DNA from 2 places in the Micromonospora sp. DT44 genome. Region 2 is predicted to be linked to the other one. Evidence: riboswitches for the same ligand, from Rfam matches in the RefSeq annotation. Region 2 holds a riboswitch; the other holds the start of a gene.
The links. Region 2 has a riboswitch for thiamine pyrophosphate ahead of ACLQ25_RS15330 (ECF transporter S component). Riboswitches for the same ligand answer to the same signal wherever they lie in the genome.

Region 1: another riboswitch for thiamine pyrophosphate. It lies ahead of thiE (thiamine phosphate synthase); the one in region 2 lies ahead of ACLQ25_RS15330 (ECF transporter S component).

Annotation. Positions count from the first base shown of each region.
Region 1 covers NZ_JBNCKS010000002.1:124,484-139,423, reverse strand. Annotated here, with positions in the region: gene rplQ (50S ribosomal protein L17) at 1-107, shown strand, start outside; gene truA (tRNA pseudouridine(38-40) synthase TruA) at 179-1,009, shown strand; gene ACLQ25_RS01925 (hypothetical protein) at 1,083-2,123, opposite strand; gene ACLQ25_RS01920 (class I SAM-dependent methyltransferase) at 2,227-2,832, shown strand; gene ACLQ25_RS01915 (ABC-F family ATP-binding cassette domain-containing protein) at 2,874-4,553, shown strand; gene ACLQ25_RS01910 (aldo/keto reductase) at 4,591-5,553, shown strand; gene ACLQ25_RS01905 (hypothetical protein) at 5,745-6,296, opposite strand; gene ACLQ25_RS01900 (ThuA domain-containing protein) at 6,366-12,209, opposite strand; TPP riboswitch at 12,501-12,610, shown strand; gene thiE (thiamine phosphate synthase) at 12,605-13,228, shown strand; gene thiO (glycine oxidase ThiO) at 13,225-14,331, shown strand; gene thiS (sulfur carrier protein ThiS) at 14,331-14,531, shown strand; gene ACLQ25_RS01880 (thiazole synthase) at 14,528-14,940, shown strand, end outside.
Region 2 covers NZ_JBNCKS010000023.1:3,066-18,005, forward strand. Annotated here, with positions in the region: gene ACLQ25_RS15250 (hypothetical protein) at 1-281, opposite strand, end outside; gene ACLQ25_RS15255 (antibiotic biosynthesis monooxygenase family protein) at 305-646, opposite strand; gene ACLQ25_RS15260 (hypothetical protein) at 676-933, shown strand; gene ACLQ25_RS15265 (metal ABC transporter substrate-binding protein) at 988-1,938, shown strand; gene ACLQ25_RS15270 (metal ABC transporter ATP-binding protein) at 1,935-2,696, shown strand; gene ACLQ25_RS15275 (metal ABC transporter permease) at 2,699-3,565, shown strand; gene ACLQ25_RS15280 (ArsR/SmtB family transcription factor) at 3,612-3,911, shown strand; gene ACLQ25_RS15285 (Fur family transcriptional regulator) at 3,908-4,306, shown strand; gene ACLQ25_RS15290 (GNAT family N-acetyltransferase) at 4,303-4,746, shown strand; gene ACLQ25_RS15295 (hypothetical protein) at 4,829-5,437, shown strand; gene ACLQ25_RS15300 (hypothetical protein) at 5,907-6,074, shown strand; gene ACLQ25_RS15305 (acyl-CoA dehydrogenase family protein) at 6,284-8,359, opposite strand; gene ACLQ25_RS15310 (DUF6328 family protein) at 8,464-8,967, opposite strand; gene ACLQ25_RS15315 (sugar isomerase domain-containing protein) at 9,118-9,867, opposite strand; gene ACLQ25_RS15320 (aminoglycoside N(3)-acetyltransferase) at 9,864-10,670, opposite strand; gene ACLQ25_RS15325 (alpha/beta fold hydrolase) at 10,674-11,504, opposite strand; TPP riboswitch at 11,613-11,717, shown strand; gene ACLQ25_RS15330 (ECF transporter S component) at 11,795-12,382, shown strand; gene ACLQ25_RS15335 (ABC transporter ATP-binding protein) at 12,527-13,972, shown strand; gene ACLQ25_RS15340 (energy-coupling factor transporter transmembrane component T family protein) at 13,969-14,769, shown strand.

The sequences.
Region 1 (14,940 bases), on a different contig from region 2:
AGTCGGCCGACGTCGACCAGGACTCCGAGGCGCCGGTGTCTGCCTCCGGCGACACCGCCGAGGCGCGCGAGGACAGCGACCTCGCCACCGAGGAGAACAAGGCCTGACCTCGGGCATCAGTGCGGGCCCGGCACCCCTTTCGGGGTGTCGGGCCCGACCCGTAACAGGAGGTACGAGGGTGGACGAGCGGATCCGGCTGCGGCTGGACGTCTCGTACGACGGCGCGGATTTCTCCGGCTGGGCGCCCCAGCCGACGCGGCGGACCGTCGCCGGGGTGCTCGTCGAGACCCTGGACCTGGTCCTGGGCGCGGGTACGGCGACCGGCCTGACCGTCGCGGGCCGGACCGACGCGGGGGTGCACGCCTCCGGGCAGGTCTGTCACCTGGACCTGCCCGTCGAGGTGTGGCGGGAGCACGAGGGGCGGCTGCTGCGCCGGCTGGCCCGGCTGCTCCCCACCGACGTGCGGGTACGGGCGATGACCGAGGTGCCCACCGACTTCGACGCCCGCTTCTCGGCCACCTACCGGCGCTACGAGTACCGGGTGACCGACGCACCGTACGGCGCGGAGCCGCTCCGTCGGCACGAGGTGTTGGCCTGGCCGCGGGCGCTGGACCTGGCGGCCCTGAACGCCGCGGCCGATCCCCTGGTGGGAGAGCACGACTTCGCCGCGTACTGCCGACGCAAGGAGAACGCGACGACGCTGCGCGAGGTGACCCGGTTGGACTGGCGGCGGGACCCGGACGGCATCCTGGTCGCCACCGTGCAGGCGGACGCGTTCTGTCAGGCGATGGTGCGCAGCCTTGTGGGGGCGATGCTCGCGGCTGGCGACGGCCGCCGGCCGGTGCGGTGGCCGGGCAGCCTGCTGACCCGGCAGGAGCGGTCCAGCGAGGTTACGGTGGCGCCGGCGCACGGGCTGACCCTGGTCGCGGTCGGCTACCCGGACGATCCGGCGGACTACGCGCGCCGTGCCGACCTGACGCGCCGGCTGCGCGTGCCGGTCGAGGGCTGACGGGCGGACCCCGGTACGGACGACGACGGGTGTGCCACCTGTTCGGCGCACACCCGTCGGACGCGGTCGCGGGTCAGCCGCCGTCCCCGCCGCCGCTCTGGTTGCCGCTGCCCTCGGTGGACGCCGCCGTCGGCTGCCCGGCCGTGCCGAGGTCGGCCCGCCGTTGGAGGACGCCCTTGCTGAGGTGCGCCTCGATCATGTCGAACAGGACTTCCCGGATCTTGGTGTCGCCGGACTTGACCGCGGTCCCGTCGGCACGGACCACCAGCGCGTACGCCAGGTAGTGGCCGCGGACCTGCCAGCCCACCCGGGCCGGGGCGCTGGTCAGCGCATCGGTGTCGTCGCCGGCGGTGAGGCCCCGGAACCGGCCCTGCCGTTCGTCGAGGATCTGCCGGATCCGGTCCCGGGCCCGCTCGGCGTTGGCCCTGTCGGTCAGGTTGAACAGGCCGGCGGTGACCAGGTGCTCGCCGCCGGGGCTCCGCAGGGTGGCCCGGACGACCTGGTTGCAGCCGAGCCGGACCAGCAGGTCCGCGACCTCGTCCGTGGCGGCGACGGCGCAACTGCCGCTGGACTGGGTCGTGAGCACCTGGTACGCGGGCTGGCCTTCGGCGAGCTTCAGCTCCTTGTCGGGGAAGACTTCCTTCGCGGTGAGCGGCGCCTGGTCGGTGTCCCGCGAGTCGAGGTCCTGCTGCTGCGCGGTGGCGGACGGCGCGGCGTTCGGTTGGAACGTCGGGGTGGACTGTGGCGTCGGATCGCGATCCACCAACAGTGCGGCGGCGCCCATGCCGCAGAGCGCGAGCAGCACGAGAACGGCTGCGCCACCGATCACCACCTGCCAGAGTCGACCACCGCCGCGCCGTTTGGACGCCTCTTTCGGCTGGGCCGAGGTGTAGACCCGGCTGCGGGGAGCAGCCACCGGCGCGGTGACGCGGGGAGCCGGCGGCGGCTGGTTCGACGGCAGCACCAACTGGTTGGGTCGAGGCAGCGACGGCGCGGGGAAACGCGACGGTGAAGGGCCGGCCGGTGGAGGGGGACCGGCGCCGAGCACGTCCAGGTCGGACCCGGGCTCCGGGTCCTCGAATGCGTCCTCTTCGGACTCGTACCGATACACCATGTCGCCCAGAGTAGGAGTTATTGTCCCTTTAGGGGGTAATATCTGGGAAATGTGGGTGTGGGCAGTGTCGTGAGCCGCCCGAGCCGATGCGAGAATTGCCGACGTGACCGGCGACCACTACTTCACCGCGCAGCCCGCCAGCGACGCACCGGCGCGCGAGGTCGAATTCTCCGTCGCCGACCGCGACTACCGACTCGCCTCGGCCGGCGGTGTCTTCTCCGCCAGCCGTCTCGATCCCGGCACCGCCGTACTCCTGCGCAAGGCCGACCTGCCCGCCGCCGACACCACAGGTGACCTGCTCGACCTCGGCTGCGGGTTCGGGCCCATCGCATGCGTCCTGGCCGACCTCGCGCCGACCAGCACCGTCTGGGCCGTCGACGTCAACTCCCGCGCCCGCGACCTCACCGCCGCCAACGCCGCGAGGATCGGCGCCGCCGACCGGGTCCGGGTGAGCGCGCCGGACGACGTACCGGCGGAGGTGACCTTCGCCCAGCTCTGGTCCAACCCGCCCATCCGCGTCGGCAAGGACGAGCTGCACGAGCTGCTGCGGCGCTGGCTGCCCCGGCTCGCCCCGGACGGCGTCGGCTGGTTGGTCGTCGCCCGGCACCTGGGTGGCGACTCGCTGCACCGCTGGCTCGTCGAACAGGGCTGGCAGGTCGAGCGGCACGCCAGCCAGAAGGGCTTCCGGGTGCTGCGGGTCACCCGGTAATTGGATGTCCCTACCGGTCCCGGTTGGGGCAGGATCCCGGCGTGGGATACGTGGACGTCGCAGCGGTCGGGCACACCCTGCCCGACGGTCGGGAACTCTTCGCCGACGTGTCGTTCCGGGTCGGTGAGGGCGCCAAGGTCGCCCTGGTCGGGCCGAACGGCGCCGGCAAGACGACCCTGCTGAGGATGGTCGCCGGTGACCTTCCGGTACGCGCGGGCAGCATCGCGCGGGCCGGCGGGCTGGGCGTGATGAGGCAGTTCATCGGCATGATCGGCGACGAGACGACGCTCGCCGACCTGGCCCTGTCGCTGGCCCCACCGGCGCTTCGCGACGCCGGCCGGCGGCTCGGCGAGACCGAGGCGGCCATGCGGGCGGCCGAGACCCACGGCAAGCTCAGCAACGCCGCGGGCAAGGCCCAGCTGGCGTACGCGGACGCGCTCGGCGCCTGGGGCGAGACCGGCGGGTACGACGCCGAGGTGCTCTTCGACACCGTCGCGACCATCGTGCTCGGTAAGCCGTGGGACGCCGTACGGGACCGTCCGGTACGTACGCTCTCGGGCGGGCAGCAGAAGCGGTTCGCCCTGGAGTTGCTGCTGCGCGGCCCGGACGAGGTGCTGCTGCTCGACGAGCCGGACAACTTCCTCGACGTGCCCGGCAAGCGCTGGCTGGAGGCGCGGCTGCGGGAGTCGACGAAGTCGGTGCTCTACGTCTCGCACGACCGTGAGCTGTTGGCGCAGAGCGCCGACCGCGTGGTCGCCGTCGAGGGCGGCAGCGCCTGGGTGCACCCGGGCGGCTTCGCCAGCTGGTACGAGGCCCGGGTGGCTCGGCACGCCCGCCTCGACGAGCTGCGTCGGCGCTGGGACGAGGAGCACCAGAAGCTGCGCGAGCTGATGCTGATGTACAAGCAGAAGGCCGCGTACAACGACGGGTTGGCCTCGCGGTACCAGGCCGCGCAGACCCGGCTGCGCAAGTTCGAGGAGGCCGGGCCTCCGCCCGTACCCCCCAAGGACCAGGACATCCGGATGCGGCTGACCGGCGGGCGGACCGGCAAGCGCGCGGTCGTCTGCGACCAGCTCGAGCTGGACGGCCTGACCTTCCCCTTCGACCTGGAGATCTGGTACGGCGACCGGGTGGCGGTCCTCGGCGCCAACGGCACCGGCAAGTCGCACTTCCTGCGGCTGCTGGCGCGCGGCGGCACCGATCCGGACCCGGCGAACGGGCCGGTCGACGGCGCGGGCGCGCTCGCGCCGGTGGTGCACGACGGCGTGGCCCGGCTCGGCGCGCGGGTCCGTCCCGGGCACTTCTCCCAGACGCACGACCGACCGGAACTGATGGGGAAGACGCTTGTCGAGATCCTGTGGCGGGGCGACGAGCACCGCCAGGGGCTGGATCGGCACGCGGCGATGGGGGTGCTCAGTCGGTACGAGCTGGCCGGGCAGGGTGACCAGCGCTTCGGCACCCTCTCCGGAGGGCAGCAGGCCCGCTTCCTGGTGCTCCTGCTGGAGCTGTCCGGGGCGACCCTGTTGCTGCTCGACGAACCCACCGACAACCTCGACCTGGACAGCGCGGAAGCCCTCGAAGCGGGTCTGAACGCGTTCGAGGGAACGGTGGTGGCCGTCACGCACGACCGGTGGTTCACCCGATCCTTCGACCGGTTTGTGCTGTTCCGGGGCGACAGCGAGGTTGTGGAGACCCCGAAGCCGGTCTGGGACGTCGGCTGATCGGTCGCCGGGCGGGGGCGCGTCCGGCCGGCATAGGGTGGATCTCGTGAATGAGATGACCTATCGCCGGCTGGGCGACTCCGGACTCGTGGTTTCCGTCGTCGGAATCGGCTGCAACAACTTCGGCCGCAAGCTGGACCTCGACGGCACGCGAGCGGTGGTGGATGCCGCACTGGACGCCGGGATCAACCTGTTCGACACCGCCGACATCTACGGCGAGCCGCAGGGTGGCTCGGAGGAGCTGCTCGGGCAGGCGCTCAAGGGTCGCCGCGACGACGTGGTGGTGGCCACCAAGTTCGGTATGGACATGCACGGCCTCAACGGTCCGGACTTCGGGGCCCGTGGCGCGCGCCGGTACATCGCCCGTGCGGTCGAGGCGTCGCTGCGCCGGCTCGGCACCGACCACATCGACCTGTACCAGATGCACGAGCCCGATGAGGGTACGCCGATCGACGAGACCCTCGCCGCGCTGGACGACCTGGTCCGTGACGGCAAGGTGCGCTACCTGGGCAACTCCAACTTCGCCGGCTGGCAGATCGCCGACGCGGACTGGGTCGCGTCGTCCAACGGCCGGGCCCGCTTCATCAGCGCGCAGAACCACTACAGCCTGCTGGAGCGCTCGGTGGAGACCGAGGTGATCCCGGCGTGTGAGCGGTTCGGCCTCGGCATGCTGCCGTTCTTCCCGCTCGCCAACGGCCTGCTCACCGGCAAGTACAAGCGCAGCGAGCAGCCTCCGGCCGGCAGCCGGCTCTCCGGCGGCGGCCGGTACGCCGACCGGCTCGCGGCGGCCGACTGGGACACCATCGAGGCCATCGAGGCGTACGCGAACGAGCGGGGTCTGACCATGCTCCAGGTGGCGATCGGTGGCCTGGCCGCCCAGCCCGCGGTGACCTCGGTGATCGCCGGCGCCACCAGCGCCGAGCAGGTGCACGCCAACGCCGCCGCCGGCACCTGGGAGCCGAGTGACGAGGACCTGGCGGCCCTGCGCGACATCCTCTGAGCCCGGTGCCGTGCGGGTTCCGTTGCTCGACGGCGCGCCGCGCTTGATCCACTCGCGGTCGGTGAAGTAGGGGTGATCTGTTGCACGGGACGCCCCGACGTCAGGGAAGCCGAGTGGATCACGAGCCGGTCAGACGACGACGGGCCGGGCCGCACACAGCGGCCCGGCCCGGTTGGTGAAACGCCTGTCGGTCAGGTGGTGGTGCGGCGGCGGCCGAACAGCATGGCCACCCCCATCGCCAGGGCGACGACGGCCAGGCCGCCCGCCGCGTACGGCCACCAGTCCGCGCCGCCCGCGCCGTCAGCCGTCCTGGTCACCGCGACCGGCTTCGGCGGGGGCGGAGACTGCGCGGCACGGGCCTGCACCGTTGCGGTGGCCTCACCCGGCAGCGGGGCGGGGGAGTTCACCTTGACCTTCCATGTGCCGGCGGTGAGCACCGGACCGCTGCTGTAGAAGCCCTGCCCCTCGGGCTGCGGCTCCAACTGCACCGGCCCGACCTTCTGCCCGTCCGGGCCGGTGGCGGTGAGGACCAGTCGCACCACCCGGTCCAGCCGACGCCCGTCGGGGTAGGTGGCCTGGATGGTGACCCCCTCGGCGCCGTCGCCGGCCACCACGAGTTTGAGCTTGTCGGCCTGCGCTGCGCGGGCGGGCTGAGCAGCCTGAGCGGCCGCCGGGGCAGCGGCGAACCCCGTCAGGGCCAGTCCGACGAGGACGGCGGCGACCGCCGTGCGGATACGCGTCACGGACGTCTCCTCCCTAATGAGGGAGGCCCCTCCCCGACGCTCCGGCGTCGGGGAGGGGCCTCGATCGGATCAGAGCTGGCGACCGGGTGCCAGCCGGGTGGCGTCGCCACCGAGCCGTCCCGTGCCCTTGACCGGCTCGCCGTCATTGGCCTTGACGCCGGCCTTGCTGGCCGCACCGCCGAGCCGCACGATCATCGCGTCGGCGTCCCGGGTGAGGGTGTCCCGGATCTCGGCCTCGGCCACCAGGGTGGCGTCGGTGGCGAGGTCCCGGAACTGGGTCAGCTGCTTGATCGCCTTGTTGTCGTTGCCGGCCGCCTCGGCCTGGCGGGCCGCGTCGAGCTTGGCGGTCAACTGCTTGTGCGCCTTGGCCGACAACCGCCCCGTCGCCTTGAACCGGTCCAGCAGGAACTGCATGTCCCGGAACGAGGTGGTGACGAAGAACCGGACGTTCGAGGTCGTCTTGTTGCCGGCCTTGTCGGTCGCGGTGACGGTCAGCTCGTGCAGGCCGAGCGACAGCTCGTACATGGCCTGCAGGGTGCCGCTGGCGTACGTGTTGCCGTCGAGCTGGCCGACCACGGACGCGATGCCCGAGGTCGGGTCCACGGCCTGCCAGGACACGCGGACGTCCTGGCTGTCGCCGTAGAGCTGGCCGTCAGCGATACCGGAGACCAGCAGCGTCGGCTTGGTGCCGTCGATCTTCAGGATCGCCGACTTGAGCGTCTCGACGTTGCCCGCCTTGTCGGTGGAGCGGTACAGCAGCTCGTGCTGCCCGTCACCGGTCACCTCGACCGGCGTCGTGTACGGCGTCCACGCGCCACCGTCCAGCGACCACTCGACCGTCTTGACTCCGGAACCGGCGTCGGTCGAGGCCAGCACCACCGGGATCGTCCCGTTGTGCCAGCCCGCGTCGTTCGCCGGGGCGAACGTCGCCGTGGTCACCGGCGCGGTGGCGTCGATCTTGACCGTGACGGTCTTCGTCGACTCCACGTTGCCGGCCTTGTCGGTCGAGCGGAACCGCAGCTCGTGCTCGCCGTCACCGCTGATCGCCACCGGCGCGCTGTACGCCGTCCACGCCGTGGCCCCGTCCAGCTGGTACTCCGTGCTGGCGAGCCCACTGCCGCCGGCCTCGTCGGCGGCGGTCAGGGTGACCGTCACCGGGCCGGTGTACCACCCGTCGGTGGGGGTGCCGGACACCGCCGCGGTGGTGACCGGCGCCTTGTCGTCGGCCACCTTCGTGCTCAACCGGAAGTAGTCGAACGCGGCCGTCTTCGACGCCGTCTGGTTGGCGCCGAGGGTGAAGAGACCCACCTTCGGGGTGGCGCCCACCGCGCTGTTGGTCAGTGCCTCCAGCGTGGTCCAGGTCGTCCCATCGGCCGAGTACGACGCCGTGAAGGTGTCGCCCACCCGGGCCAGGCGCAGGTACCACACCGCCGAGGTGAGGCTCGTCGCCTCCGGCTGCGGGTTCTGCACCGTCCCGGCGATCTCGCTGCGGAACTCGATCCGCCGCGTCACCGCCGAGCCGGCCGTGTTGTCCGCGATGAAGTCGAACTTGACGTAGTTGTCGTCGTCGGCCTGCACGAGCAGACCGGCCTGCTGGTACTGCTCGTTCAGCAGACTGCCGTCGACCTTGGTCTCCAGGGTCCAGTCACCCGAGGGCGCGGTCTGGAGGATGAAGTTCTTCGGCCCGGTGTTGTCGGTGCCGTAGATGTCACCGTTCGGCACGTCGATCCGCAGCGCGCCGTCGGTCACCCGGTAGCCGTTCGGGTCCTCCCGAACGATGGCGTCCCACCGGCACTTGTCCAGCGTGCTGCCGGTGAACTCGTCCGACGGCTCGACCGGGCCGGCCGGAGCGTCCGGCGTGACCACGAACGAATCGAACGCGGCGTCCACCACGGGCGCCTCGGTGCCGCCGTTGAGGGCGAACACCCCGATCCGCGGGTTGGTGATGCCGGCGAGCGCGGCCGGACGGCCGACGGCGGTGAAGGTCTGCCCGTCGCCCGAGGCGGCCGCGGTCAGGTTCGTACCGTCGCTGGTGATCCGCAGGTAAACGGTGTCACCCGCCGGTGCGTTGGTGGCGTCGGCAGCGTCGTTGCGCGGCGTGGCCGCCGTCTCCCGGATGAATTCCACCCGCCGGCTGCCGTTGTAGAGCAGGTCCACCTTGGCGTAGTTGTCGTCGTCGCCGTACACCAGCAGGCCGGCCTGCTGGTAGTTGGCCGTCACCGGGAGGGTGACCTTGGTGGTCATCTCCCAGGCGCCGGTCGGCGCCGGCTGGAGCACCAGGTTGGTGGCGTCGTTGCGGGCGCCGTAGAGGTCACCCACCGCGGTGGGCAGCTTCAGCGCGCCGCCGCTGAGCGAGTAGAGCTGGTTTTCCCGGACCACGGTGGTCCACCGGCTCTTGTCCAGCGTGTTGCCGTTGAAGTCGTCCGAACGCGCCCCGAGGCAGGACGTGTCCGGAGCGTTGACCCGCACCGGCACCGTGGCGTACGACCTGGCGCCCTTGCTGTCGGTCACCGTGAGGGTGGCCGTGAAGGCGCCGATGCTGGTGTACGTGTGGCTGGCGTCCAGGGTGGACGCCGTACCGCCGTCACCGAAGTCCCAGGCGTACGTCAACGGGGTGTCACCCTCGGCGTCGGTGGCCGTGCCGTCGAAGGCGACGGTGACCGGCGCGGTGCCCGTGGTCGGGGTCGCGGTGGCGGTGACCACCGGCGGCCCGTTCTCGGTGACGCCGCGACCGACGAAGTCCATCCAGTTGACGTTGAACAGCGAACCCGTTCCGCCGCTCGGGTCGCGGGCCACGAAGTACAGTCCGCCGCTCGCGGCACCGGTCACCGGCGCGCTCACGTCCGTGTACGTCTGCCACCCGCCGGTCGCCGGAACCGTGGCCGTGGCCACGACCGGTCCGTCGACCGCACCGGCGTGGACCTCGATCCGACCGCCAGCGGCGGCCGAGGCGGCCCGGAACCGGATCTCGGTGATGTTGGTGAGGTTCGCCGGAACGACCGACCACCAGTCGCCGTCCTCGATGAACGCGATGCTCTGACCGCCACCGGCGGTGTCGGTCGCGGCCTCACGCTGCACGCCGGCGTCGCCGCCGCCCGTGCTCACCGGGGTACGCCCGGTAGCCGTGAAGTACTCGGCCTGCTTCTGCTTGGGCTGCAGGATCTCGATCTGCCGGCCGGTGAGCGCGCCGGAACCGCCCGCGCCACCCTTGTCGGTGTAGGTGGCCTCGAAGACCGCGAACACGTTCGCCTCGGCGCCGTGCCCGGAGGCGAGCGACGTCTGGACGGTGCCGGTGCAGCCGGTGTGCTGCTCCAGCGGGTGGGCGTGCTCGTCGTGACCGAGCAGCACCTGGAGGTTCACCTTGGTGCAGTCGATCTGGCCGTCCTCGGGGTCGGTCACCTTGACCGTGTAGCGGACCTGGTCACCCCAGTTGAAGAAGCCACCGTCCGGCGGGAACTCGATGGTCACCGTCGGCGCCGTGTTGCCCACGGTGACCGGTACGTTGGCCACCGCAGTACGGCCCTTCGGGTTGGTCACGGTGAGCTGGGCGGTGTAGTTGCCCGCCGTGGCGTACGTGTGCGTCGGGTTGGCCTCGGTGGAGGTCTGCCCGTCGCCGAACGCCCAGGCGTAGGTGAGCGTGCCACCGTCCGGGTCCCGGGAGCCGGCGCTGGAGAACTCCACCGTCAACGGGGCCGGACCCGAGGTCGGGTTGGCGGCCGCCGCCGCGATCGGCGCACGGTCACCGGCGGTGTAGTCGATCCGGTAGACCCCGGAGTTGTCGTTGTTGCCGCCGAAGCCGCTGCCCCACTCGATCAGGTACAGCGCGCCGTCCGGACCGAACTCGAAGTCCATCGGCCGGATCATCGACATGCCGGGGAGCAACTGGTTGATGTCCACCAACGACTTGCCGTCGGCGGTCATCTGCATCGTGTACATCTTGTTCTGGTTCCACTCGCCCAGCAGCGCCTTGCCGTCGAAGTAGGCCGGCCACTTGCGGGTCGAGTTGAGGTTGGCGTCGTACCGGTAGGCCGGGCCGCCCATCGGGGCGCCACCGCCACCGATCTCCGGGTACCGCGCGTCACCGGCGTAGCCGTAGTCGACGGTGGCCGGGACGACCGGCGGGAGGTTGGTCAGGCCCGTGTTGTTGGGCGAGTTGTTGACCGGAGCGGCGCAGTCGAACTTCGGGCCGCTCGGGCCGGACGGGAACGTGTAGTCGTTGTACGCCTCGTTCGTGCCCGTGCAGTACGGCCAGCCGTAGTTGCCGGGGGTCACGACGTTCCACTCGACCAGACCGCGCGGGCCCCGGTCCGGGTTGTTCGCGTTGGCGTCCGGCCCGTAGTCACCGACGTACAGCGTGTCGGTCTTCGGGTCGGTGCCGATCCGGAACGGGTTGCGGAAGCCCATCGCGTAGATCTCGGGACGGGTCTTCTCGGTGCCCGCCGCGAAGAGGTTGCCGGACGGAACCGTGTACGTCCCGTTGTCCTCCGGGTGGATCCGGAGCACCTTGCCGCGCAGGTCGTTCGTGTTGGCCGACGTGCGCTGCGAGTCGTAGTCCTGGCGTCCCGGACGCTCGTCGAGCGGCGCGTACGCGTTCGACTCGAACGGGTTGGTGTTGTCACCGGTGGCCAGGTAGAGGTTGCCGGCGCTGTCGAAGGTCATGCTGCCGCCCGCGTGGCAGCAGGTGTTGCGCTGGGTGTCGACCCGCAGCACCTGCTTCTCGCTCGCCAGGTCGATGGTGTCCCCGGTCACGGTGAACCGGGACAGCAGGTTCCGCGTGACGTTGTCGTTCGGGGCGTAGTACAGGTACACCCACTTGTTGGTGGCGAAGTCCGGGTCGAGCCGGATGCCGATCAGGCCGTCCTCGTTGCCGGTGAAGACGTCCAGGTCGACGGCGGTGACGGTGTTGCCGGTGTCCGGCTTGATGATCTGCACCCGACCGTCGCGCTCGATGTAGAAGACCCGCCCGTCGGGGGCGATGTCCAGCTCCATCGGGTTGCTGGTGTTGCTGTCCAGCGTGACCTTCTCGAAGTTGGAGGTCTTCGACGCGCCGCAGTCGGCGTCGACCACGCCGGCCGCCGTCTGGATGCCGCCGAGCAGGTGATTGAGGAACTCGGGCTCGGCGTACGACTCACGGGTGTGCCCGCCGCCGGTGTACCAGGAGCGGCCACCGTCGAAGTCCTGGCACCACGCCGTCGGGTGGTCGGCGCCCATCGCGCCGGCGCCCGGGGTGTAGCTCTTCTCGTCCAGGCTGGCCAGGACGTGCACGTCCGACCGGGGGTTGGTCTGGAAGTTGTACCACTCGTCGAACCGGGACCAGCGTTCCGGCAGTCCGGCGGTGGACGGGTGGGCCGAGTCCTCCACCTTGACGGTGGCCTGCTGGTTCTGCGGGTGGTTGGCGAAGTACGCGCCGACCAGGTCGCCGTACCAGGCCCAGCTGTACTCGGTGTCCGAGGCGGCGTGGACGCCGACGTAACCGCCGCCGGCCTTCACGTACCGCTCGAAGGCCGCCTGCTGGTCGGCGTTGAGAACGTCGCCGGTGGTGGAGAGCCAGATCACGGCCTTGTACTTGGCGAGGTTGGCGTCGCTGAACGCGGCACCGTCCTCGGTGGTGTCCACCGTGAAGCCGTTGGTGGCGCCGAGCTGCTGGATGGCCGCGATGCCGGTGGGGATGGCGTCGTGCCGGAAGCCGGCGGTCTTCGAGAAGATCAGGACGGAGTAGGGGTCGGCCGCTGCGGCCTTCGGCGCCTTCGGCACCGCCTGGGAGAGCGGAGCCGCGACAGGCACGTCTCGCGCGGGGATCTGCGCTCCGGTCGGAGCCGCCTGCGCCGGGGACCCGATGAGGGCCGTCGACGTCAGCGCGAGGGACAACAGGGTAGCGGTGAGTGGTAAACGGGCACGACGAGAACGGGACACGCCGCCTCCAATGTCGCGGTGGACAGGGATCGCGGGGCCGGCTCGCCGAAGACCGTCCCAGATGGAGCCGGTGGGGACGCCGTGCCAGGGCGTCCACGCCGGCATTTTGTCGAATCGCTGAACAAATTAGTTCTGCTGCATCGATGTCCGGCAAGATGCCGGCGGGTAACGGTTCTGCAACGGCAGGCGACATTCCGAACAGGACAGGAGAAAGCACCCCGATCGATGCGCCCCCACGGGACCGATGACCCACCCTTGGCAGAGGAGGCCGATCTGTCGTACGGTGACACGCAAGTAACCCACGGGAGCCCGGTGTACCGGGCTGAGAGGGGGGCTGACAGCCCCCGACCGTCGAACCTGATCCGGATAATGCCGGCGCAGGGAGGAGCGTTGCCGTGCCGTCCCTTGGGCGACTGCATCTGATCACCGACACCCGACCCGGGCGCGATCCCCTCACCGTGGTCCGGGCCGCCCTCGCGGCGGCCCACGCCGACCTCGTCGTGCAGGTCCGGGTCCAGGACTCCGCCACCGACCGCGAGGCGTACGACCTGGCCGCCCGGGTGCTCGCGCTGTGCACGCCGTACGGGGCGACGTGCCTGGTCAACGACCGACTGCACGTGGCGCTGGCGGTCGGCGCCGCCGGTGGACACGTCGGCGCCGACGACCTGCCGGTCGCCGCGGCCCGGCACGTGCTCGGCCCCACCGGCGTGCTCGGCGTCACCGCCCGCGAGCCGCGCGGCGCGGTCGAGGCGGTCGTCGCCGGGGCCACCTACCTCGGCGTCGGCCCGTGCCACGCCACCAGCACCAAGGCCGGCCTGCCCGACCCCATCGGGTCCGTCGGGGTACGCGACGTCGTCGACGCCGTCGACGTGCCGGTCATCGCGATCGGGGGAGTGACCGCCGACCGGGTGCCGGCGCTGCGCGCCGCCGGGGCGTACGGGGTGGCCGTCGTCGGGGCGGTCTCCTCGGCCGCCGATCCCGGGCGGGCGACCACCGACCTGCTGCGGGCGCTGGCGTGACCCGCGCCGACGTGGCGGTGGTGGGCGCGGGCCCGATCGGGCTGGCGATCGCGTGGCGCTGTGCCACCCGTGGACTGCGCGTCGAGGTGCACGACCCGACGCCCGGGTCGGGGGCGTCGGCCGTCGCCGCCGGGATGCTCTCCCCGGTCGCCGAGGCGTACTTCGGGGAACGGCGACTGACCGAGCTGCTGGTGGCCTCCGCCGCGCGTTGGCCCGCGTTCGCCGCCGAGCTGACCGAGGCCAGCGACGCCACGATCGGCTACCGGACCGAGGGCACCCTGATGGTCGGGCTCACCGGCGACGACCTGGCCGAGGCCCGCCGGCTGTGGGCGTACCAACAGGGTCTGGATCTGCCGGTGACGCCGCTGCGCCCCAGTGAGCTGCGCGACCGCGAGCCGGCGCTCGCGCCCCGGGTGCGCGGCGGCGCGCTCGCGCCCACCGACCACCAGGTCGATCCCCGGCTGCTGGTGCCGGCGCTGCGCACGGCCGCGCGGCGGGCCGGCGCGGCGTTCGTGCCGCGACCGGTCCGGCGGTTGTCCGATGTGGAGGCCGGAGTCACCGTGGTCGCGGCCGGTTGCGGCGCCGCCGCCCTCACCGGCCTGCCCGTGCGGCCGGTGAAGGGCCAGATCCTCCGGCTGCGCGCGCCCGGCGGCGTCGCGCCGGGCTTCCGGCACGTGATCCGGGGGTACGCCGACGGCGAGCACGTCTACCTGGTGCCCCGCGCCGACGGCGAGGTGGTGCTCGGCGCGACGGTCGAGGAGCGGTCCGACAACACCGTCACCGCCGGCGCGGTGCAGCGGCTGCTGCGCGCCGGTGTCGACCTGCTGCCCGAGCTGACCGAGTACGACCTGGTAGAGGCCGTCGCCGGTCTACGCCCCGGTACCCCGGACAACGCGCCGATCCTCGGGCCGCTGCCCGGCCGGCCGGACGTGCTGGCCGCCGCCGGGCACCACCGGCACGGCATCGTCCTGACCCCGGTCACCGCCGAGGCGATCACCGAACTGGTGCTCACCGGAACGCCCGACCCGCTGCTCACCGGCTTCGGCGCCGACCGGTTCGCCGGCCGGTTCGCCGGCCCGAGAAGCAGTTGCGAGGAGGAGTGATGGAGCTGACGGTGAACGGGGCCGGGCGCAGCGTCCCCGGCGGCGCGTCGGTGGCCGACCTGGTCCAGGACGTCGCGCCGCACCAGCGTGGCGTCGCGGTCGCGGTCAACGGCGAGGTGGTGCCCCGGGCCGGCTGGCCGGGCACGGAGCTGCGCGACGGCGACCAGGTCGAGGTGCTCACCGCCGCGCAGGGCGGGTGAGCGGCGTGCCGTTCGAACTGGGTGGGGAGACGTTCGACTCGCGGTTGATCCTCGGCACCGGCGGGGCCGCGAACCTGCATGTGCTGGAACAGGCGATCCGCGCGTCCGGCACGGAACTGGTCACGCTGGCGCTGCGCCGGGTGGACACCGCGCCGGGCACCGGAGGCGGGCTGCTGGACCTGTTGGACCGGTGCGGCGTACGGCTGTTGCCGAACACCGCCGGCTGCCACACCGCGACCGAGGCGGTGAAGGTGGCCCGGCTGGCGCGCGACGCGTTCGACACCGACTGGGTGAAGTTGGAGGTGATCGGCGACGAGCGGACGCTGCTGCCCGACGGGGTGGAGCTGCTCCGCGCCGCCGAGGAACTCGTCGCCGACGGTTTCACGGTGCTGCCGTACACCAGTGACGA
Region 2 (14,940 bases):
CGCTGCGCGTCGTCGCAGAGCTGCTCGTACGCCCGGCCGTAGTTGCGCTCGACGAGCGCCTGGTAGTAGTCGCCGGTCACCGTGCGGCCCTGCTCGCGTACCGCCTGCACGCCGCTCACGGCCAGGCCCACGATGGCCGTGCCACCTCCGCCGCAGCAGAGCAGCACGGCGAGGGCGCCGACGCCGACGCCGATCCAGAGCCGGGTACGACGCCCCTCGGTGGGAGGCGCGGCGAAGGGCGGAGCCACACCGGGACCGGGCGGCGGGGCAGGTGCGGTCATAGGAGCAGGGTAGTGCCCGAGTCTCAGCGGTAAGGACCTGCGGCCCGATCACTCTCGGCGACCACCACGGCTCCGCCCGGCGCGGCGCTGGCCAGCGCCTCGTACGCGGACGGCTCGTCCACCGACTCGGCGAGCAACGGCACCGCGCTCACCTTGACCTCGAAGGCGCCCAGCGCCCGCCGGTAGGTGCCCACCGACTCCCACTCGGTGACCAGTGCCCAGTACCGGGGGTCGTCCAGGGCCCGGACCAGTTGGCCGCGCAGGTAGCCGGGGCAGGCGGCCAGCGCGGTGAGGGCGGCGTGCGCCCGTTCGGTGAAGCCGTCGGCGACATCGACGTCGACCACGAACCGGTTGGTCACCAGCACCGGGGGTTCCTCCTCGTAGAGTCTGTGGGATGCAGCGTACGCAGCGCCCTCTGCTGGCCCGGTTGGCCGGGGCGAACCCGACGTCGGTGTTCCTGCTCACCCTCGTGGTGGTGCTGGTGGCGTTCTTCACGCCGGGGGTGGTCGGCGGCCTGCTGACGCTGGCCCTCGCCGCGGCCCTGATCGCCCTGTTGGTGACCACGTGGTCGATTCAGGCGCCGCAGACGAGGGTGCTCCGACTGCTGATGCTGACTCTGCTGGTGACGGTGGGCCTGGCGAAGCTGCTCTGACATGCAAGCATGCGTTTTTGACAATCATTGTCGTTACCACGGACAGTTGGCGGCATGAGCAACCGCACCACGTTCCGTGTCCTGGCCGCCGCCGCGACCGCCCTGATCGCCCTGGGCGCCGCCGCCGGCTGCTCCACCGGCGGCCCGGCCGGCGCCGATCCCCAACGGGTCGACGTGGTGGCCGCGTTCTACCCACTCCAGTTCGTCGCCGAGCGCGTCGGCGGCGACGCCGTCCGCGTCACCAACCTGGCCAAGCCCGGCGCCGAGCCGCACGACCTGGAGCTGAGCCCACGCCAGGTCGGTGATATCACCGAGGCCGAGCTGATCGTCTACCTCAAGGGCTTCCAGCCCGCGGTGGACGAGGCGATCGCGCAGGACGACGACGCACCCGTGTTCGACGTGGCCAGCGTGCAGCCACTGATGGACGCGAGCTCCGGCGGCCACAACCACGAGGGCGACGAGGAGGGCGAGGAGGGGCACGGGCACGCCAAGGACCCGCACGTCTGGCTCGACCCGATCCGGCTCGCCGCCATCGGCGACAAGCTCGCCCAACAGCTCGGCACGGTCGATGAGAAGCACGCCGCCGACTACACCGCCCGCGCCGCGACCCTGCGCGCCGACCTGACCACCCTCGACGGCGAGTTCACCAAGGGCCTGGCGACCTGCCAGCGACGCGAGATCGTGACCAGCCACACCGCGTTCGGCTACCTCGCCGACCGCTACCACCTCGACCAGGTCGGCATCACCGGGCTCAGCCCCGACGTCGAGCCCTCGCCACAGCGGCTCGCCCAGGTCATCGACGAGGCGAAGGAGCACCACGCCACCACGATCTTCTTCGAGGCGCTGGTCAGCCCGAAGGTCGCCGAGACCATCGCCGGTCAGGTCGGCGCGAAGACCGCGGTGCTCGATCCGATCGAAGGACTCGCCGCTGGCAGCGACGCCGACTACTTTTCGGTGATGCGTACCAACCTGCGGACCCTGCGGACGGCGTTGAGCTGCTCATGAGCACCCCGGTCATCACCGTCGAGCACGGCGCGGTCGGCTACGACGGCCGCACCGTCCTCCGGGACGTCTCGTTCACCGTGACCGCCGGGGAGGTGGTCGCCGTGCTCGGCGCCAACGGCTCCGGCAAGTCCACGCTGATCCGCACGATCCTCGGCCTGGTGCCGCTCAGCTCCGGCTCGATCACCCTCTTCGACCGGCCGTTGCGCCAGTTCCGCCAGTGGCAGCGCATCGGGTACGTCCCGCAGCGCCTCGGCGCCGGGTCGGGCGTGCCCGCCACCGTCCGTGAGGTGGTGGCCTCCGGCCGGCTGGCCCGCCGGGGCATCCTGCGCCCGCCCGGCGCCGCCGACCGGGCCGCCGTCGACGCGGCGCTGCGGGCGGTCGGGCTCGCCGACCGGGCCACCGATCCGGTGTCCACCCTCTCCGGCGGTCAGCAGCAGCGCACCCTGATCGCCCGCGCGCTGGCCGGTAAGCCGGAGCTGCTGATCCTCGACGAGCCCACCGCCGGGGTGGACGCGGCCAGCCAGGAGGCGTTCGCCGGCGCGTTGCGCGACTTCGTCGCCGACGGCGGGACGGTGCTGCTGGTGGCCCACGAATTGGGCCCGCTGCGACCGGTGATCAGCCGGGCGGTCGTCGTCCACCAGGGCGGCATCTGTCACGACGGCCCGGTCCCGGACCCGGCCGGCCACCACGCCGAGCCCGACCACGACCACGTGCACCCGCACGGTCCCGACGAGCCCGCCGGGCTGTGGAGCAACTGACGATGGAACTCTTCCAGTACCCCTACATGCAGCGTGCCCTGATCGGCGCGCTGGTGATCGGCCTGGCCGCTCCGGCGCTCGGCATCTACCTGGTGCAGCGCCGACTGACGCTGATCGGCGACGGCATCGGACACGTGGCGTTGACGGGCGTCGGCGCCGGCCTGCTCCTGAACCGCTCACCGGTGCTGGTGGCGGTGATCGTCGCCACCGTCGGCGCGATCGCCATCGAGCTGGTCCGCGCCCGCGGGCGTACCTCCGGCGATCTGGCCCTGGCCCTGCTCTTCTACGGCGGCATCGCCGGTGGCGTCCTGCTGGTCGGTCTCTCGGACGCGACGAGCGCCAACCTCAACGCCTACCTGTTCGGATCGCTGCTCTCCACCTCGACCAACGACCTGATCACCGTCGGTGTGCTCGGTGCGGCGATCCTGATCACCATGATCGCCCTGCGGCCGGCGCTCTTCGCGATCAGCCACGACGAGGAGTACGCCCGGGTCTCCGGCCTCCCGGTGCGCACGCTCAACCTGCTGATCGCGGTCACCACCGCGGTCACGGTGACCATCGCGATGCGGGCCGTCGGCGTGTTGCTGATCAGCGCGCTGATGGTGGTTCCGGTGGCCGCCGCCCAGCAGGTCACCCGGGGCTTCCGCAGCACGATGACCGCCGCCATGGCGCTCGGGTTCCTCGCCGCCGGCTCGGGTGTCTGGGTGGCCGCCAGCGCCGACACCCCGCCCGGGGCCTCGGTGGTGCTGCTGGCGATCGCCTCCTTCCTGGTGATGGCCGTCGCCGGGACGATCTGGCGTAGGCGGCACCGCCGCGCCGCGCCGGCGCTCGTACCAGCCCTGGAGCCACACGAGGTCGTCCTCGACTAGCTGTGCCGGATCGGCGGATGTCGGTGGTATTGGTTACCGTTGCAAGATGACCAGCGCAACGGGCTACGAGGGTTTCGACGGAGCCAGCGAACTGCTCCGAGCCTTGTCCGCGCCCATCCGGCTGGCCATCGTCAGCGAGCTCGCCGACGGCGAGCGGTGCGTGCACGAGCTGGTGGAGAAGCTGGGCGCCGCGCAACCGCTGGTCTCCCAGCACCTGCGGGTCCTGCGCGGCGCGGGCGTGGTGCGCGGCTCGCGTCGAGGTCGGGAGATCGCCTACAGCCTGGTCGACGAACACGTCGCGCACATCGTGGCGGACGCGGTCAGCCACGCGGGGGAGGGATCATGAGCGAGAGCGGCGCCGCCGTACGCAACACCCGGCAGCGCTCGGCGGTGAGCGCGCTGCTGGGTGAGATGGACGGCTTCCACAGCGCCCAGGAACTGCACGCGATGCTCCGGCAGCGCGGCGAGCGGGTCGGCCTGACCACCGTCTACCGAACCCTCCAGGGGCTGGCCGACGCAGGCGAGATCGACGTGATGCGCCCGCCGGGTGGCGAGCACCTCTACCGCCGGTGCAGCGAGGGCCACCACCACCACCTGGTCTGCCGGGTCTGCGGGCGGACGGTCGAGGTCGCCGGCCCGGCGGTGGAGAGCTGGGCGGACCGGGTCGCCGCCGAGCACGGGTACGCCGACGTCAGCCACACCCTGGAAATCTTCGGCACCTGCCCGACCTGCGTCCGATGACGGGCCTTCGGTTCACGCCGGTCAATCCGGCGGGCAGGGAGACGGCGCTGCGCGACTGGCAGCACATCCACAACTCGATCATCCCGACGGCACCCCTGTCGGCCGACGAGATCGCCGCTCGCGCCCAGCGCCACATCCTTGAGGTCGCGTACGCCGACGGCGTGGCCGTGGGCTGCTCGACCGTACGTCCCCCGGCACCCGACGCCGCGACCGTGATCGCCCGGGTACTGCCCGAGAGCCGCCGGCACGGCTACGGGGAGCAGATCTACCAGCGCGGGCTGGCCCGGGCCCGTGAGCTGGGCGCGCAGACCATCGAGACCGTCGTCCTGGCGTCCAACGACGAAGGCCTGCGGTTCGCCCGCCACCACGGCTTCGTCGAGACCGACCGGTACGTCCTACCGGGCGACACCATCGCGTTCGTGGACCTGCGGCTCGCCTGATCGACGGCTGGTTCCCGCCCTGCGGTCCGGCCACCGAATCGACGGGTGCCGGGCCGTCGTCGTTCGTGGCACGCTGTCCGACGTGAAGATCTACGCCGATCGGTTTCCGACCGCCGTCCGTCAGTTGCTCACCGACCTGCTCGTCGTCATCTGGGTGTACGTCGCGATCCGCGCCGCCCTCTGGCTGCACGACCTGGTGCAGAAGCTCGCCGTACCCGGGCAGAAGCTGGAGGGCGCGGGCAGTGGCCTCGCCGACAACCTCGCCGACGCCGGCGGCAAGGTACGCCGGGTACCGCTGGTCGGCGACGAGCTGACCGCCCCCTTCCAGCGCGCCGCCGACGCCGCCCGAGGGCTCGCCGACGCCGGCCGGGAGCAGCAGCACCTCGTCGACCAACTCGCCCTCGCCCTCGCCCTCGCGGTGCTGATCTTCCCGCTCGGTCTGGTGCTCTTCGGTTGGCTGCCGCTGCGGCTGCGCTGGATGCGTCGCGCCGGCTCGGCCGCGAAGCTCGCCGCCGTACCCGCCGGACGGGACCTGCTCGCGCTCCGCGCCCTGGCCACCCAACCGCTGGGCCGCCTCACCCGGATCGCGCCCGACGTCGCCGAGGCGTGGCGACGCGGCGACGACGACACCGTAGACGCCCTGGCCGCCCTCGAACTACGCCACCTAGGCCTCCGCAACAAAACCCGCTAACCCCCTCCCCCACCCAGGCCCTACCCCACCAGCGCCCTCCCCCACTTAAGCCCACGCCCTCGCCCACGGGCGCACCCTCGCCACGCGCCCACGCCGGCCCGCGCCTCGCCCACCCGCGCCCAAGCCCCGCCCACGGGCGCACCCTCACGCCCACCCTCGCCCGCGCACCCCACCCCCACCCTCGCCCCGCCCCGCCCGCGCCGCCCCGCCCCGCCCCGCTCGTCGATCATGGAGTTCTGGTGGGTGACAAAGCACCCGTAGATTCCCATAACGGCCACCACAACTCCATGATCGACGGGGTTGGGCGGTGAGCACCCCCGCGATCTTGCATTTTCTGTGGTGACTTAGGGGGCATACCGTGCTGAATTGACGACCGAAAGTGCAAGATCGACGCGGACACGGGCTTGGGGGCGGACACGGGGTGTGGCGGCGGCTCGGGGGTGCGGGTGGAGGCCGTTAAGGTCTTCGGGTGTTCTACTTCCTGATCGTCATCGCCGTCCTGCTGCTCGGCTACGCCGCCGTCCTGGTCTCCTTCGTCCGCCGGGGCAAGAAGATCCCGCCCGCCGCGTACCTCGCGCTGGCCGCGCTCAACGGTCTGATCCTGGCCGGGGTGTTGGCCTGGGCGGTCGCCCGCTGACGTGCCCCGCCCCGCCCCGCCCCAAGATCGTGCTCGAACCAGGAAGTAGTGGCCTCGGGGGCGGAGGGATGCCACTGGATCCAGTATCGAGCACGATCTTGCGCCGCGACCGTCCCCGCCAATACCGCGATCGTCCCCGCCAATACCGCGACCGTCCCCGCCGACGCCGCGATCGTCCCGCTGGTGGGGTGGGGGACCTGGCGCGAGGGTTACGGTTTCGGGGGGATGCGGCGGCGGACGTCCTCGACGGTGGACGGGCCGGGCTCCCAGCGGGCCACCCAGGGCAGTTCGGCGGACGGGGTGACGACGCCCTCCTCCACGCTCGCGTAGCGGCCCGCGAGGATCCGTCTGGCGGCGGCGGTGTCGACCGAGTCGGTGTTGTCCCAGAGGGAAGCGAACAGGGCGTCCACCCGAACGCGGGCCTGCCGGCAGAACAGGTCGGCCAGCTCGACGTTCTCCGGGTGGGAGTCACGTTCGGCGTACGCCCGGACGCAGACGGCGGACATGGCGAACAGTTCCGCGCCGATGTCCACGATGCGCCCGAGGAACGCCTGCTTGCGCTCCATCTTTCCCTGCCAGCGGGACATCGCGTAGAACGTCGAACGGGCCAGCTTGCGCGAGGAGCGTTCCACCTGGCGCAGGTGGCTGGCGAGGGGGCCGAACTTGGCGTACGCCGATGGGCTCTGGCCCTTGCCGACCGTGAGGGTCGGCAGCCACCGCGCGTAGAACGCTCCTGCCCGGGCGCCGGCGCGGGCCTTGCGGCCGAGCCCCGCCTCCGGGTCGATGATGTCGCCGGCCACCGACAGGTGGGCGTCGACGGCCTCCCGGGCGATGAGCAGGTGCATGATCTCGGTGGAGCCCTCGAAGATCCGGTTGATGCGCAGGTCGCGGAGCACCTGCTCGACGTTGGCCGGGCGTTCCCCGCGGGCGGCCAGCGAGTCGGCTGTCTCGTAGCCGCGCCCGCCCCGGATCTGGACCAGCTCGTCGGCGATCTTCCAGGCCATCTCGCTGGCGTAGAGCTTGACCAGCGCCGCCTCGATCCGGATGTCGTTGCGGTCGTCATCGGCGAGCAGGCAGCACAGGTCGAGCATGGTCTCCATGCCGTACGTGGTCGCGGCGATGAAGGAGAGCTTCTGGGCGACGGCCTCGTGCTCGCCCACCGGCCGTCCCCACTGGACGCGGTCGGCGGCCCATCCCCGGGCCACGTGCAGCGCCCACTTGCCGGCGCCCACGCACATGGCCGGTAGCGAGAGCCGGCCGGTGTTCAGCGTGGTCAGGGCGATCTTGAGGCCCTTGCCCTCGCCGCCGATGACGTTCTCGGCGGGTACGAACACGTCGTGGAAGCGGGTCAGGCTGTTTTCCAGGCCGCGCAGGCCGACGAACTCGTTACGCCGTTCCAGGGTGATGCCGGCGCTGTCGCCGTCCACCACGAACGCGGTGATGCCGCCGCGTCGACCGTCGGTGGCGGGGACCCGGGCCATCACCACCAGCAGGGTGGCCACGGTGCCGTTGGTGGCCCAGAGTTTCACGCCGTTGAGCCGGTAGCCGGTGCCATCGTCGGTCGGTTCGGCGGTGGTGGCGAGGCGCGCCGGGTCGGAGCCGACGTCCGGTTCGGTGAGCAGGAACGCGGAGACCTCACCCGCGGCGAGTCGGGGCAGGAAGCGCTGCTTCTGTTCGGCGGTGCCGAACATCTTCAGCGGTTGCGGCACGCCGATCGACTGGTGGGCCGAGAGCAGCGCCCCGATCGCCGGGCTGGCCGAGCCGGCCAGCATCAGGGCCCGGCAGTAGTGCAGGTTGCTCAGCCCGAGGCCGCCGTACTTCCGGTCGATCTTCATCCCGAACGCGCCGAGGTCGGCGAGGCCGTGGAAGACGGAGTCGGGGATGGAGGCGTCCCGCTCGATGGCCGCGCCGTCCACCTCGGAGGTGACGAAGGAGCGCAGCTGACCGAGGAACTCCTCGGCGCGGGCCACGTCGTCCGGGTCGGAGCGCGGCCACGGGTCGATGAGGTCGAGCCGGAACCGGCCGAGGAACAGTTCCTTGCCGAAGCTGGGACGGTCCCAGGTGGACTCGCGGGCGGCCTCGGCGACCCTGCGGGCCTCCTTCTCGGAGACCTGTCCGGCCTCGGCGGGCAGTGGCGCGGCGCTACCGGCGGCGGGTGCGGGTGCGGCAGACCCGGCGGCGGGTGCGGGTGCGGCAGACCCGGCGGCGGGTGGTGCGGCAGACCCGGCGGCGGCTTCGGAGTCGGGGCCGTCCGGTGCCTCTCGGCCGTCCTGTGTCGTGGTCACGGCTGCCCCCTCGAAGCTCGGTGCGGCTGCTCGACGTGTGCGACTAACGCCACGCTACCCCCGGTTGTTACCCAGGGGTAGCGTGGCGTGAACATCGACGGAGGTCAGCCGACGCTGAGCGTCTCCGGGTCGTCGTCCTCGTCGTCGATGTCGTCGTCACCCCAGTTGCGCCGGGCGAACGGCAGGAGCACCCAGAAGACGAGGAACCAGAGCCCGGCCAGCGCGCTCAGCACGAAGGCGATCGGCCGGTCCAGCACGAAGTCGGTGATCAGCAGCACCGCGCTGACCATGGCGATCAGCATGAAGCCGAGACCGCCGGTCGCCATGCGGTGCGCGAACCGCACCAGCTCCGGCTTGCGCCCCTGGCGGAACAGCGCCCGGTGGAACGCCACCGGCGAGATGATCATCGCGGTGGCCGCGGCAGCGGCGAGCAGGGCGACGATGTAGACGTCGCGCTGGAACTCGCTGGTCCGCGTGAACCCGTTGCTGAACGGCAGGGTGAGCAGGAAGGCGAAGAGGATCTGCACGCCGGTCTGGGCGACTCGCAACTCCTGGAGCAGGTCGGCGAAGTTGCGCTGCCAACGCTGCTTCTCGGTCTCCTTGGACACGCGCTACCTCCGGTGAGACGGTACTGCCGGCGGTCCCGGCCGCCGGCTGCAACGCCAATGCCCCACCCGACCGAGCGCGAAACAGGTTCACGACAGGTCTCGGCCACCTGCCGGCCATCCGCCGGACACCGCGAGGTCGATCGGCCCGGGTCAGGACCCGCGGCGGATGCGGCCCACGTACCGGGCCTCCAGCGCGTTGTTGTGCGCGTCCCCGTCCGGGATGTTCGCCGACAGGTAGACCGGGGGCCGCTCACCCGCCGCGAGCAGCCGAGCCACCACCTCCACGGTGATCTGCTGGGCCAGCAGCGCGGCCGTGATCGAGGAGACCGCGCCGACCGCACCCCCGTCGGGCAGCGGCAGCGTCGCGTCGCCGTACGGAGCGCCGCTGTCGAGCACCACGTCGGCGAGGTCGGCCAGCTTGCGCCCGGACGGGTGGCGGGAGGTCATCCGGCCGGAGTGCTCTGCGGAGGTGATCGCGACCAGCTTGTGACCCCGTTCCTTGAGCAGCGTGGCGAACTCGACCATCGCGCCGTTGACCCCGGAGTTCGAGGCGAGCACGAAGATGTCGGCGGGCCGTACGGGAGCCAACGCCCAGAGCCGGTGCGCCACCGCCGGGTCCCGTTCCAGCAGCGGCCCGAGCACGTCGGCCGGCTCACCGCCGAGCAGCACCAGGTCCCGCAGGGCGATCCGGTTGGTGGGTACCAGCCCGCCGGCCCGGCCGGCGATCTCCATGGCGAGGGCCTCCGAGTGCCCGGTGCCGAAGGCGTGCACCACCCCGTCGGCGCGTACCGCGTCGGCGATCAGGTCGGCGGCCCGACCCACGGCGTCCCGCTGGCTGGCGGCCACCCGGGACATCGTCTCCGTCACCACCCTCAGGTAGTCCTCGGCGCTCACCGTCATACGTCCTCCGTCCCTCTGTTGCGGGCGAACCACCGCACCGCGAAGTCGACCGCCGCCCGCTGGCGGATCAACCTCGCCGTCCCGGCGCCCACCGGGCCGACGCGGACCACCGTCGTGGCGTCGAGGTCCCGGCCCAGCGCGCCGAAGTCGCTCTCGTCGAGCTGGACGTCCTGCCACCACACCCATTCCCGGCCGCCGTCACCGGTCCGCACCGCCGCGCCCAGTCGCTCGCGGACGAGGGCGGGACGGCGGTACTCGGCCAGGTGCAGCGAGGTGTTGGCGCTGTGGTCGACTCCGAGCAGCAGCACGTCGGCGTCCAGGTCGTAGAGCCGGGCCAGCGGTGAGGCCTCGCCCAGCATGTCGGCCAGCGCGTGCCCGGCGACGACCTGCCCGGCCGTCGGGCCGAGCGCCGCGAACGACACGTGGGGGTGCGTGCTGCGCATTGCTCCCGGCCAGCAGCGGACCGTCTCGGCGAGGACGCCCATGTAGCGGCTCGGCGTGACCGCCGGGTCGAAGCCGGGCATCTCGGCGCGGATCAGCGGCCACCAGTCCACCGGCACCGGCGGGTTCCGCCACTGCGCGGGGTCGCTGTTGTCGGGGGTGTGGGTGGGTACCACGATCGTGCCGTCCGGGCCGAGCGCGTCACGCAGGGCGAGCGCCAGCGCCTGCGGTCCGCCGCAGACATAGCCCAGCGGGCGCATGCCGGCGTGCACCAGCACCGTCGATCCGGGGCGTACGCCCAGCAGGCGGAGCTGCGCGGCGAGGGACCGGCGGGTGCCCGGCCCACCGGTGGGAACGGTCACAGCTCAGGCCGTCCCGGCGACCCGGGCCAGGACCGCCTCGGCCAGCGCGGCGGGCGCGGCGTCCGGGATCCAGTGGGTCACCCCGGCCAGGGGTACGAAGAGATAGTCGCCGGTGACATTGGCGGCGCACGCCTCGGCGGCGGTCCGGCCGATCGCGACGTCCCGGTCGCTCCACACGTAGGTGGTCGGTACGGCGACCGGGGCCACGGCGGCCAGGTCGGCGCGGGACATGGCCCGGTACCAGTTCAGGGCGGCGGTGAGCGCCCCCGGCTCGCGCATCGGGTCGGCGTAGCGGTTCACCCGGGCGGCGTCGCCCACCCCGCCCAGCAGCTTGCGCAGCGCCGTCGCGTGCCACGCGAGCAGCACCTTCTCGGCCTTGCCCGGCTTGCGGAACAGCGCGATGTACGACGACCGGGCCTTCTGCTGGCCGTCGGTGGCGAGCGCGTGTGCCATGGCCGCCGGATGCGGCACCGACACCGCCGTCAACGTACGGACCCGCTGCGGGTGCGCGGCGGCCACCGCCCACGCCACGATCGCGCCCCAGTCGTGGCCGACGAGGTGCACGGCGTCCAGACCGAGCGCGTCGAGCACCGCGACCGCGTCGGCGACCAACCCGGGAATCCGGTACCCCGCCACCTCGGCGGGGCGCGCGCCCGGCGAGTAGCCCCGCTGGTCGAGGGCGTACGTGCGCAGGCCGGCGGCGTGCAGCGGCGGCACGACCTCGTCCCACTCGCCGCTGTGCTGCGGAAACCCGTGCAGCAGCAGGACGGGGACGCCGTCGGACGGGCCGTCGGTGCGTACCTCGAATGTCAGACCCCGCGCGTCGACCTGCATGATCGTCAGCCTACCCAGCCGTCGTCGCGCCGACCCGGATGCGCGGACCTCGGAAAGGCCCTGCTGGGCTGTTACCCCTGGTCGGTGCTAGCGTCAGCGAGACAACTTCACATCCGACAGGGGAGCGCACAGCGCTGAGAGTGCGGGTACGCCCGCAGACCCTCGAACCTGATCTGGGTAATGCCAGCGCAGGGAGTTCGGTCGACCTCCAGCCGCGCCGTGGGTCCGGTGCCCCCGGACGCGCGGCGTGCGTCTTCTCCTGGTTCGTTCCACTGAACTGGGAGCACAGCATGGACAACATCACCAACCGTTGGCGCACGATCGACATCGTGGTCGCCTCGGTGATCGCGGTCGCCTTCGGCGTCATCTTCTGGGCCTGGGGCCTGATCTGGAGCGCCACCGAGGGCGCGTTCGCCTTCTTCCCGCCCGCGCAGACGCTGATCTACGGCGTGTGGCTGATGCCGGCCGTGGTCGGCGGGCTGGTCATCCGCAAACCCGGCGCCGCGCTCTACTGCGAGACGGTGGCCGCGGTCGTCTCCGCGCTGCTGGGCAGCCAGTGGGCGGGCACGGTCATCCCGCAGGGCATCGTGCAGGGCATCGGTGCCGAGCTGGCGTTCGCCGCCTTCCGCTACCGGTCGTACGGGCTGCCGACCGCCGTGCTGGCCGGCGCGCTGACCGGCCTCAGCGCGGCCCTGTTCGACTTCTTCGTTTGGAACACCGAGACCGAGCTGGTCAACTACCGCATCCCGTACGCGCTGCTCACCATCGTCAGCGCCACGATCATCGCGGGCGTCGGCGGCTGGGCGCTCACCCGCGCCCTGGCCAACACCGGCGTCCTGGACCGTCTCCCATCAGGCCGAACCCGCGCCCTGATCTAACCCTGTCCCGTCCAACGCTGCCTCGTCCAACCCCTGCCTCGTCCGACCCCTGCCTCGTTGATCAAGAGGTTCGCGTCACCGCGAGGCGGAATTCTGACGCGAACCTCTTGATCAACAACGTGCGGGGGCCCGGAAGGAGGGGTTGTGGGGGTTCTGCTGCGGGGTTTCGGGTGGCGGCACGCCGGGCGTCGGGCCTGGGCACTGCGCGGGGTGGACCTCCGGGTGGAGGACGGCGAGCGGGTGCTGCTGCTCGGGCCCTCCGGAGCCGGCAAGAGCACCCTGCTCGCCGCGCTCGCCGGGCTGCTGCCGGAGGACTCCGGTCAGCAGGAGGGCACCGTCGAGATCGACGGGCTCGACCCGCGCAAGGGCCGGGAACGGGTCGGCATCGTCTTTCAGGACCCGCAGACCCAGTTGGTCATGGCACGCAGCGGCGACGACGTCGCGTTCGGGTTGGAGAACCGGGGCGTACCCACGGACGAGATCTGGCCGCGCGTCGACGAGGCGCTGCGGCGCGTCGGCTTTCCGTACCCCCGGGACCGCAGCACGGCCGCCCTCTCCGGCGGCGAGCAGCAACGCCTCGCCCTGGCCGGCGCGCTGGCCCTGCGACCCGGCCTGCTGCTGCTCGACGAGCCCACCGCCAACCTCGACCCGGACGGGGCAGCCCTGGTCCGGGGCGCCGTGGCGGGCGCGCTGGACGCCGACACCACCCTGCTCCTCGTCGAACACCGGGTGACCGAGGCGTTGCCCCTGGTAAACCGGGTGGTCGTCCTGGAGCCCGGCGGCGGCATCCGCGCGGACGGGCCACCCGACGCGGTCTTCGCCGCGCACGGCGACGCCCTCGCCGCCGAGGGCGTCTGGGTGCCCGGTCGCCCCATCGCGCCGCGCCGGGCCACCGCCGCCAGCGGCGACGTGCTGCTCACCGCCGACCGGCTCGGCCTGCCGTCGCGGCTGGGCCCCACCGATCTGACGGTACGCGCCGGAGAGGCCCTCGCCGTACGAGGACCGAACGGTGCCGGCAAGTCCACCCTGGCGCTGCTGCTCGGCGGGCTGCTCAAACCGGGCACCGGCCGGGTCACCGCCTCGGCCGAGCTGGCCGGCGCCCACCATCGCACTCCCCCGCACCGCTGGCGCGCGCCCACGCTGGCGCGGCGGATCGGGTCGGTCTTCCAGGACCCGGAGCACCAGTTCGTCACCGGCACCGTCTTCGACGAGTTGGCGCTCGGCCCACGTCGGACGGGTCAACCCGAGGCAGCGGTCAAGGCGACGGTGGCCGGGCTACTCGAGCGGCTACGACTGACTCGGCTCGCGGCGGCCAACCCGTACACCCTCTCCGGTGGGGAGGCGCGACGCCTCAGCGTGGCGACGGCCCTGGCCACCGCGCCACACCTGCTGATCTGCGACGAACCCACCTTCGGCCAGGACCGGCGGACCTGGGGCGAGCTGGTCGACCTCTTCGCCGACCTGCGCGACGCCGGGCACGGCGTCGTCAGCGTCACCCACGACGCGGACTTCGTCGCCGCGCTCGCCGACCGCACCGTCACCCTGGAGCGGTCGGCGAGCCGCAGCGCTGAACAGGAGCCACGCCGATGATCAGCATCGAGCCGGTCGCCCGGCCCGGAGCGCCGCTGGCCCGCCGCAATCCGGTGGCGAAGCTCGCCGCCGCGCTGGTCTTCTCGTTCACCCTGCTGGCCACGCTCGACCCGGTGGCGCCCGCCATCGCCATCGCCGTCGAGCTGGCCGTGCTGCCGCTGTTCGGCCTGCGCTACCGGGTACTGGCCCGGCGGGCGCTACCGCTGCTGCTCAGCGCCGTCGGCATCCTGGTCACCCTGGTGCTCTTCGCCGCCGACCAGTCCGGTCGCGTCCTGCTGGACGCCGGGCCGGTGCTGGTGAGCACCGGCGTGCTGCTCACCGCGCTCGGCCTGGTGCTGCGGATCTTCGCGGTGGCCCTGCCCGGGGTGATCGTCTTCGCCACCACCGATCCGACCGACCTGGCGGACGCGTTGATCCAGAACGCGAAGGCGCCGGCACGGTTCGCCATCGGGGCGCTGGCCGCGTTCCGGCTCGTGCCGCTGCTCGGGCAGGAGTGGCAGATGATCAGCATGGCCCGCCGTGCCCGCGGCGTCGACGCGGGGCGCAACCCCGTGGCCAAGCTACGACTCTTCGCGTCCACGGCGTTCGCGCTGCTGGTCGGGGCGATCCGCCGAGGTACCCGGCTGGCCGTCGCGATGGACGCGCGCGGATTCGACGCCGGCACACCCCGTACTGTGGCCCGCCGGCAGCGCTTCCGGCTCGCCGACACGCTGCTGGTCGTCGGCGCGGCGGCGCTGGCCGGCGCCGCCCTGACGACGAGCATCCTGGCCGGAACCTTCCGCCCCCTACTCGGCTGACCCCGGCCCACGCCGGCCGGTCGCGTGCCGGGCCGGTCGCGTGCCGGGCCGGTCGCGTGCCAGGCCGGCGGCAAGATCCGCGCAAGTTCAGGGATGTAGTGGCCTCCCGCACTGACGAGGCCACTACATCCCTGAAGTTGCTGTCACCGAATCGTGCGCCCGCGGGGGCGC